2 regions of the Pseudomonas sp. ICMP 8385 genome follow, and region 1 is predicted to be linked to the other one. Evidence: predicted binding sites of a transcription regulator. Region 1 holds the regulator's gene; the other holds the start of a gene.

Region 1 (4,986 bases):
GCTGCTGGATGCCGACCTGGGCCTGGCGAACGTTGACGTTCTGCTGGGACTGACGCCCAAACATACCCTGGCCGATGTCATTGAGGGCCGCTGTGAGCTGCGCGATGTGCTGTTGCAGGGGCCGGGGGGGATTCGTATCGTCCCGGCCGCCTCCGGCACCCAGAGCATGGTGCACCTGAGCCCGGCGCAGCATGCCGGCCTGATCCAGGCCTTCAGCGATATCGGCGACAACCTCGACGTGCTGGTGATCGACACCGCCGCCGGGATCGGCGAGTCGGTGGTCAGCTTCGTGCGCGCGGCGCAAGAAGTGTTGCTGGTGGTCTGCGACGAACCCACCTCGATCACCGACGCCTATGCTCTAATCAAACTGCTCAACCGCGACTACGGCATGAACCGCTTCCGCGTGCTGGCCAACATGGCCCAGAGCCCACAGGAAGGGCGCAACCTGTTCGCCAAGTTGACCAAGGTCACAGATCGCTTCCTCGATGTGGCCTTACAATACGTCGGTGCAGTTCCCTATGACGAGTGTGTGCGCAAGGCTGTGCAAAAGCAGCGTGCAGTCTATGAAGCGTTCCCTCGTTCGAAATGCGCGTTGGCGTTCAAGGCAATTGCTCAGAAGGTCGATACCTGGCCACTGCCCGCCAATCCCCGGGGGCATCTGGAGTTTTTCGTCGAGCGATTGGTGCATCAGACGAGTGCAGGACCGGTGCTATGACAGCCAGCGGCTATAACCTTTACAAGAAATCGGCGCGTGACAGCCAGGGCGAATTGATCGAGCGCTATGCGCCCCTGGTCAAGCGCATTGCCTACCACCTGCTGGCACGCCTGCCCGCCAGTGTCCAGGTCGAAGACCTGATCCAGGCCGGCATGATCGGCCTGCTTGAAGTGTCGACCAAGTACGACGCGAGCAAGGGTGCGAGTTTCGAGACGTATGCGGGTATCCGTATCCGTGGCGCGATGCTCGATGAAGTGCGTAAAGGTGATTGGGCGCCGCGTTCGGTCCACCGCAATACCCGGATGGTGAGTGACGCAATTCGCTCAATTGAAGCAAAAACCGGTCGCGACGCTAAAGATCACGAAGTTGCGGCCGAACTCCAATTGAGTCTCGATGATTATTACGGGATTTTGAACGATACCTTGGGCAGCCGCCTGTTCAGTTTCGACGACCTGCTACAGGACGGCGAGCATGAAGGGCTGCATGAGGACGGCGCGAGCGCTTACCAGGAGCCTTCCCGCGACCTGGAAGATGAACGCTTCCAGGGCGCCCTGGCGGACGCGATTGCCAATTTGCCGGAGCGTGAGCGGCTGGTGTTGGCGCTGTACTACGATGAGGAGCTGAACCTCAAGGAAATCGGTGAGGTCCTGGGGGTCAGCGAATCGCGGGTCAGCCAGCTTCATAGCCAATGCGCGGCCCGCTTGCGGGGGCGTTTGGGAGAGTGGCGAGCGCGCTGACAGGCAGTGTGGGGACAATGTGGGTGATAACCGTCAGGGCGCAAGCCGGGCGGAAACGGCTCGTGGTGTGCCCCAGCAGTCCTTTTTGTGTAATGCCTGTTGAATGATATGGCGCGCCCAGGTGCTGGACGCGTTTAAGACTGCTTGGAGGTCGAATTGGACAAGAACATGAAAATCCTCATCGTTGATGACTTCTCAACGATGCGGCGGATCATAAAAAACCTGTTGCGTGACCTTGGGTTCACTAACACGGTCGAGGCGGATGACGGCATTACGGCGATTCCGATCCTCAACAGCGGGAGCATCGACTTTCTGGTAACCGACTGGAACATGCCTGGCATGACCGGTATCGATTTGCTGCGCCATGTGCGCGCCGATGAAAAACTGCGCAACCTTCCGGTGTTGATGGTGACCGCCGAAGCCAAGCGTGAACAGATCATTGAAGCCGCCCAGGCTGGGGTCAACGGTTACGTGGTCAAGCCATTCACTGCATTGGCCTTGAAAGAGAAGATCGAAAAGATCTTTGAACGCATCCACGGCTGATGTCGTCACGGGGGAGCTATGGAGCATAAAGAAACATCACAGGGAGACTTTGAGTCGACTCTGAAAAAACACGCTCACCAGTTGGTCGAGTGCCTTGAAAAAGGCCAGTTCGGCGACGCGGTGCAGTTGATCCATGAGCTCAACCAGACCCGCGATCGCGGCCTGTACCAGGAAGTGGGCAAGCTCACCCGTGAGTTGCACAGTGCGATTGTCAACTTCCAGATCGACCCGCACATGCCCCAGGCCGAGGAAATCTCGCAGATCACCGATGCCACCGAACGCCTGTCCTATGTGGTCAGGCTGACTGAGGCGGCAGCCAATCGCACCATGGACCTGGTGGAAAACGCCACGCCCCTGGTGAACGGCATGGCCAACGAGGCCAAGGCCTTGAGCGCTGACTGGGGCCGTTTCATGCGGCGCGAAGTGGGTGCTGAAGAGTTTCGCGAGCTGGCGCGTCGGGTTGAAGGCTTTTTGGCCCGCAGCGAGCAGGAAAACCGCACGGTTTCCAGCAACCTCAATGACATTCTGCTGGCCCAGGATTACCAGGACCTCACTGGCCAGGTGATCAAGCGCGTGACCCTGCTGGTCACCGAAGTGGAAAGCAACCTGCTCAAACTGGTGCTGATGGCCGGTCAGGTCGACCGTTTTGCCGGTATCGAACACGACCGCGAAGCGATCCTCTCGGAAAAAGATCCACAAAAACACCTCGCCAAGGGTGAAGGTCCGCAGATTCATGCCGATAAACGTGAAGACGTTATGTCAGGTCAAGATGACGTAGACGATTTGCTGTCCAGTTTAGGCTTCTAAGGAGCACGCAATATGAGCTTCGGCGCCGATGAAGAAATCCTTCAGGATTTCCTTGTAGAGGCCGGCGAAATTCTAGAGCAGTTGTCCGAGCAACTGGTCGAGCTGGAAAGCCGACCGGATGATGCGAACCTGCTCAATGCAATTTTTCGCGGTTTTCACACTGTAAAAGGGGGCGCCGGCTTCCTCCAGCTCCATGAGCTGGTGGAGTGCTGCCACATCGCCGAAAACGTGTTCGACATCCTGCGCAAGGGTGAGCGGCACGTTGATTCGGAATTGATGGACGTGATCCTTGAAGCCCTGGACGCGGTCAACGGCATGTTCAATGAAGTGCGCGAACGTGCACCGATTACTGCCGCCACCCCGGAACTGCTGGCCGCCCTGGCGCGCCTGGCAGAACCGGCTGCCCTGACCGCCGCCCCGGTGGTGGTTGCGGCCCCCGAACCGGTTGCCGAGCCTGACGTCACCGACAGCGAATTTGAACAGTTGCTGGACTCCCTCAATGCCGTCAAGGCCGAGGCAGAAGCGCCGGCAGCGGTGCCGGCAGCGGCTACGCCGCCCATGGTGCCGACCACCGAAGACATCACCGACGCCGAGTTCGAGTCATTGCTCGACCAGTTGCACGGCAAGGGCCAGTTCGCCCCGGACGCCGTGGCGCCAGCCCCGGCGCCTGTGGAACCTGCGCCACCGGCCAGCACCGACATCACCGACGACGAATTTGAAGCCCTGCTGGATCAGTTGCATGGCAAAGGCTCGTTTGCTGCCGATGCCTTGCCGGCCGTTGCGGCGGCGGCCGCGTCTGCTGCCCCTGCTGCGGCGCCTGCCCCTGCCGCGCCGGCGGCGGATGGCCTGATCAGCGACCACGAATTTGAATCCCTGCTGGACGAGTTGCACGGCAAGGGCAAGTTCTCTGAAGTGGCACCTGCCGCAGCAGCCACTGCCGCCGTGGCCACGCCGGCCCCCGCTGCCGCCAAGGCCGCCGCGCCGGCCCCTGCGCCTGCTGCCCGGGCTCCCGCCGCACCGGCCCGTGCCCCGGCACCTGCCGACAAAGCCCCGGCCAGTGAAGCCGAAACCACCGTGCGGGTCGATACCGCGCGCCTGGACGACATCATGAACATGGTGGGCGAGCTGGTGCTGGTGCGTAACCGTCTGGTGCGCCTGGGCCTGAACAGTGGCGACGAAACCATGCAAAAAGCCGTGTCGAACCTCGACGTGGTGACTGCCGACTTGCAGACCGCGGTGATGAAGACGCGCATGCAGCCGATCAAGAAAGTCTTCGGGCGCTTCCCGCGCCTGGTGCGTGACTTGGCCCGGCAGTTGAAAAAAGAGATCGCCCTGGAACTGGTGGGTGAAGAAACCGACCTCGACAAAAACCTTGTCGAGGCCCTGGCCGACCCGCTGGTCCACTTGGTGCGCAACGCGGTCGACCACGGCGTGGAAACCCCCGAAGAGCGCGAAGCCAGCGGCAAGCCGCGCCTGGGCAAGGTGATCCTGGCGGCCGAACAGGAAGGCGACCATATCCTGCTGTCGATCACCGATGACGGCAAAGGCATGGACTCCAATATCCTGCGCGGCATCGCGGTCAAGCGCGGGGTCATGGACAAGGACGCCGCCGACCGCCTCACCGACACCGAGTGCTACAACCTGATTTTTGCCCCGGGCTTCTCGACCAAGACCGAGATTTCCGATGTGTCCGGCCGTGGCGTGGGCATGGACGTGGTGAAGACCAAGATCAGCCAGCTCAACGGCTCGATCAATATCTACTCGACCAAGGGCCAGGGCTCGAAGATCGTCATCAAGGTGCCGTTGACCCTGGCGATCATGCCGACCCTGATGGTGATGCTGGGCAACCAGGCGTTTGCCTTCCCGCTGGTCAACGTCAACGAGATCTTCCACCTCGACCTGTCGCGCACCAACGTGGTCGACGGCCAGGAAGTGGTGATCGTGCGGGACAAGGCCCTGCCTTTGTTCTACCTCAAGCGTTGGCTGGTGGCGTCTGCCGCTCATGAAGAACAGCGCGAAGGCCATGTGGTGATCCTTTCCGTGGGCACCCAGCGTATCGGCTTTGTCGTCGATCAATTGGTCGGCCAGGAAGAAGTGGTCATCAAGCCTTTGGGCAAGATGCTGCAGGGCACGCCAGGCATGTCGGGTGCGACCATTACCGGTGACGGTCGGATCGCGCTGATT
Region 2 (4,986 bases), on a different contig from region 1:
CGGTGATGACGTACCTGTGGACCTTCGTCGGCAGCCTCGACGAAGCGCCAGGGATGGTCGATCAACTGGCGCGGCTCAAGGACATCGGCAAACGGGTGGACCCTGGGCTCGGGACTTGATCAGCCTTGCCGAAACCGATCCACCTCCTGCCGTAACCCCGCCGCCAACGTCTCCAGTTCCCTGGCGGTAATCGCCAGGTTCGACACCACTTCACGCTGCTCGCTATTGGCCAGGGCAATGCTCTGCAGGTTACTGCTGAGCAAGGTCGCTGTGCTGCTCTGCTCCTGGGTCGCGGTGGTAATCGCGGCAAACTGCTGCCCCGCCGAACGGCTTTGTTCGTCAATGCGCGCCAGGGCCGCAGCCACGTCGGCGTTGCGCGACAAGCCTTCCTGCATCAGTTCATTGCCCTGCTCCATGGTGCTGATGGCATTGCCGGTTTCCAGCTGGATGCTCTGGATCATCCCGGAAATCTCGTCGGTGGCCTGGCGGGTGCGCGAGGCCAGGTTGCGCACTTCATCGGCGACTACGGCAAACCCACGCCCCTGTTCCCCGGCCCGTGCCGCCTCGATGGCGGCATTGAGCGCCAGCAGGTTGGTCTGCTCGGCAATCGCGGTGATCACGCCGACGATGCCGCCGATTTCCTGGGAGCGCTGGCCCAGGGTATTGATCACCGTGGCCGTGCTGTTGAGTGCCGTGGCGATATGCTCCAGGGACGACGACGCCTCCTGCATCGAGTGGCGGCCGATGCGGGTCTGCTGGGCATTTTCCTGGGCCAGGCGTTCGGTATTGCCCATGTTGTCGGCAATGTTCAACGAGGTGGCGCTGAACTCCTCCACCGCGCCGGCCATGCTGGTGATCTCGCCGGATTGCTGCTCCATGCCCTCATAAGCGCCTCCCGACAGGCCCGACAGTGCCTGGGCGCGGCTGTTGACCTCCTCGGCCGCCTTGCGGATGTGCGACACCATGGTCGACAGGGCTTCGCCCATCTGGTTGAAACTGCGCGCCAATTGACCGATTTCGTCATGGCTGGACACGTTCAACCGCGCACTCAAATCACCGGCACCCAGGGCCTGCGCCTGGCGCACCAGATCGCCCAGGGGCTGGAGTTTGTTGCGCAGCAACCAGACCGCCGCGCCCACCGCCAACAACATCGCCAGCACACTGCCGATCACCAGGCGGATGCCCACCGCCCAGGTCACCGCACGGATCTCGGCCTTGGGCATGCTCGCCACTACCGACCACGGGCCACCGTCAAACGGCACGGCAACGCTGTAGAAGTCTTCGCCCTGGTCGCTCCAGAAACGTCCCTGGCCGGGCGTCTGCGCCAGCGCCAGGATCAGCGGGACCGCCTGCTCCAGGGCCTGTACGCCGGCGGGCGGCACCAGCCAGTGTTTTTGCTCGTCCAGCAGCGCCAGCGAGCCGGTCTGGCCAATGCGAAAACGCTTGAGGTTGGCGAACTGGGCGTTCTGCGCATCGGTGTAGTCAAAACCGATAAACAACACCGCAATCACCTGGCCGCTGGCATCGCGCACCGGGCTGTATTGGGTCATGTAGGAGCGCTCGAACAGAACCGCACGGCCAATGTAGCTCTGCCCGGCAAGCAGGCGCTGGTAGGCCGGGCCTTGGCGATCCAGCACGGTGCCGATGGCGCGGTTGCCGTCTTGCTTGGTCAGGGAGGTGCTGATGCGAATAAAGTCTTCGCCGCTGCGCACAAACACCGTGGCCACGCCACCGGACATCTGCTTGAACTCATCGACCTCCTCGAAGTGGTTGTTCAGCACTTGATCGCCCAGGTACAGGCTTGGCGTCTGCACCCCGGCCACACTCACCCGTTGCTCGGGACGCACGCGCAACCCGGCGGCGAAGCGCTGTTCAAACAGCCCACTCAAACGCTGGGTGCTCTCGCGCAAGGTGCTGTGGAAGGTATTGAGTTGGTCGGCGAGCAAGCGCGCTTCGCTGGCCAGGTGTTCTTCACGGGTCTGCAGGTTGGCTGAATCCAGGGAGCGCAGGGCAAACACGGTACTGCCGCTGATCACGACAGCCAAGATGACCGCCAGGGCAATGCCCAGCTGCGAAGCGATGCGGGCGCGGGGTTGAGACATGACAGCTCCTGGCCGAGGCCCGGATCGTCCTGATCCCATAGCACTAATCGGCGGATTTCTTGGATTGGAGGGCACGCTGAGCCACAACGAATGGCCACTGCGACACACCTACTTCGGCGGCCAGAATCAATACTTGAGCAAATCACAGAGGTATTACTCAAGTGCATTGTTTGCGCAGGCTGCATCGATTCAGTCGAGCTGTTCAACCGCCGGCAAGGCCATGGCCCGGACCTCACTTTGCAAAAAGTCCGACAGCCTGCGCAGGCGCTCGCCGCCGGGGCGAGTCTTGGGCCAGACCAGGTAATAGCTGTCGCCACTGGCCACCGCCGTCGGCCACGGCAGGCTCAAGCGCCCCTGGGCCACATCCTCGGCCACCATCAGCAGGTCGCCCATGGACACACCATAGCCCCGCGCGGCGGCAATCATGCCCAGCTCCAGCGTATCGAACACCTGCCCGCCCTTGATGGCGACGCGGGAGGCCAGCCCAGTGCGTTGCAACCAGCGGCGCCAGTCGCGGCGATCCGGCGTGGGGTGCAGCAGTTCAGCACTGGCCAGGCGTTCCACATCCCAGGGGCCATCATTGAGCAGGTTCGGCGCGCCCACCGGGATCAGCAGTTCAGGGAACAGGTAACTGGCCTCCCAGTCCGCAGGAAAGTGCCCGTCACTGAGCAGGACCGCGCAATCGAACGGTTCCTGGTTGAAATCCACTTCATCGATGCTCATCCAGGCACTGGTCAACTGCACCTCGTTGCCCGGCTGCAAGTGCCGGAACCGGCTCAGGCGCGCCAGCAACCAGCGCATGGTCAGGGTCGACGGGGCCTTCATGCGCAAGATGTCATCTTCGGCATTCAGGGTATGGCAGGCACGCTCCAGGGCGGCAAAACCCTCGCGCACCCCAGGCAACAGCAACCGCGCCGACTCGGTGAGCTGCAAGGTACGCCCACTGCGCTGGAACAGGCGGCAGGCGAAATGCTCTTCCAGGGTGCGGATATGCCGGCTGACCGCACTTTGGGTAATGGACAGCTCTTCAGCCGCGCGGGTGAACGAGTTGTGCCGCGAGGCGGCTTCAAATGCCCGCAAGGCATACAGCGGAGGAAGGCGACGAGACATGAGGAAAACTCCGACGGCACGGTCCCGGAACCCTACCAGAATCATCCTGGCATGAGTTTTAATCATGCAAATGATCGCATTTATCCCTTTGTGCAAAGCGCTGAGAGCGCCGAGAATCAACCCCTCTACCCTTCGTGTAATTATTGAGCGTGATGATCATGCAGCATCCGGCGCGTACCGAACTCTGGGCCATTCTGCGGCTGTCAGGGCCGTTGATTGCCTCACAGTTGGCGCACATGTTGATGGTGCTGACCGACACCCTGATGATGGCTCGCCTGAGCCCCGAAGCCCTGGCCGGCGGCGGGCTGGGCGCGGCAAGCTATTCGTTTGTGTCGATCTTTTGCATCGGCGTGATTGCCGCCGTGGGCACCCTGGTCGCCATTCGCCAGGGCGCCGGCGATATCGAAGGCGCCACCCGCCTGACCCAGGCCGGGCTCTGGCTGGCCTGGCTGATGGCCCTGGTGGCGGGCCTGCTGCTGTGGAACCTCAAGCCGGTGCTGCTGATGTTCGGCCAGACCGAAACCAACGTGCAGTCGGCCGGCCAGTTCCTGATGATCCTGCCGTTCGCCCTGCCCGGCTACCTGACATTCATGGCCCTGCGCGGCTTCACCAGCGCCATCGGCAAGGCCACCCCGGTGATGGTGATCAGCCTGTGCGGCACGGTGGTCAACTACCTGCTCAACCATGCGTTGATCGAGGGCATGTTCGGCCTGCCCAAGCTGGGCCTGATGGGCATCGGCCTGGTCACGGCGATTGTCGCCAACTGCATGGCCCTGGCGCTGTTGTGGTACATCAAATACAACCGCGCCTACGCCGCCTACCCATTGGGCAAGGGCCTGTTGCGGCCCAACCTGCATTACTTGCGCGAGCTGTGGCGCCTGGGCCTGCCGATTGGCGGCACCTATGCGGTGGAAGTCGGCTTGTTTGCCTTCGCGGCGCTGTGCATGGGCACCATGGGCAGCACGCAGTTGGCGGCCCACCAGATCGCCCTGCAAATCGTCTCGGTGGCGTTCATGGTGCCGGCGGGCATGTCCTATGCCGTCACCATGCGCATCGGCTTGCACTACGGCGGCGGGCAACTGCTCGATGCACGGCTGGCCGGGCGCGTGGGCATTGCCTTCGGCGCGACGGTGATGCTGGGGTTTGCCATGGTGTTCTGGCTGTTCTCCGACCCGCTGATCGGCCTGTTCCTCGACCATGACGACCCGGCCTTTGCCCAGGTGATCAGCCTGGCGGTCAGCCTGTTGGCCGTGGCGGCGTGGTTCGAGCTGTTCGACGGCGTGCAGACCATCGCCATGGGCTGCATCCGCGGGCTCAAGGATGCCAAGACCACGTTCCTCGTCGGCCTGGGTTGCTACTGGCTGATTGGCGCACCGGCGGCCTGGCTGATGGCGTTTACCCTCGACTGGGGGCCAACCGGGGTGTGGTGGGGCTTGGCGCTGGGGCTGGCGTGTGCAGCGATTACCCTGACATGGGCGTTTGAGGCAAAAATGAAGCGGATGATTGCCCAGGAACCGCAAGTCGATACGCTCCCACAGCCGAACTGAAGAAAGTGTGGGAGCTGGCAAGCCAGCTCCCACCTTTTTGATTGGGTTTACAGGGCTAGATCACCTCGCCCAACAACGCCTGCTGGCTGCTGCCAAATGTCAGGTACTCCACCAGTTCCGCCAGCGGCAGTGGCTTGCTGATCAGGTAACCCTGGGCCTGGTCGCAGCCAAACAGACGCAACAATGCCAGTTGCTCGGGCGTTTCCACGCCTTCGGCCACCACTTCC

Evidence for each region. Region 1 encodes FliA, which starts transcription of late flagellar genes. Its sites were predicted from a motif close to CTAAAGTTTNNNNNNNNNNNGCCGNTAA; they were not measured.
Region 2: the regulator FliA is predicted to act here: its motif matches at 2,213-2,240, upstream of AO268_RS34010 (methyl-accepting chemotaxis protein).

The regions. Positions count from the first base shown of each region.
Region 1 covers NZ_LKBY01000117.1:46,161-51,146, reverse strand. Annotated here, with positions in the region: gene fleN (flagellar synthesis regulator FleN) at 1-715, shown strand, start outside; gene fliA (RNA polymerase sigma factor FliA) at 712-1,452, shown strand; gene AO268_RS22740 (chemotaxis response regulator CheY) at 1,621-1,995, shown strand; gene AO268_RS22735 (protein phosphatase CheZ) at 2,014-2,802, shown strand; gene AO268_RS22730 (chemotaxis protein CheA) at 2,815-4,986, shown strand, end outside.
Region 2 covers NZ_LKBY01000099.1:69,978-74,963, reverse strand. Annotated here, with positions in the region: gene AO268_RS14880 (ABC transporter six-transmembrane domain-containing protein) at 1-119, shown strand, start outside; gene AO268_RS34010 (methyl-accepting chemotaxis protein) at 120-2,102, opposite strand; gene AO268_RS14870 (LysR substrate-binding domain-containing protein) at 2,292-3,212, opposite strand; gene AO268_RS14865 (NorM family multidrug efflux MATE transporter) at 3,365-4,759, shown strand; gene AO268_RS14860 (putative bifunctional diguanylate cyclase/phosphodiesterase) at 4,815-4,986, opposite strand, start outside.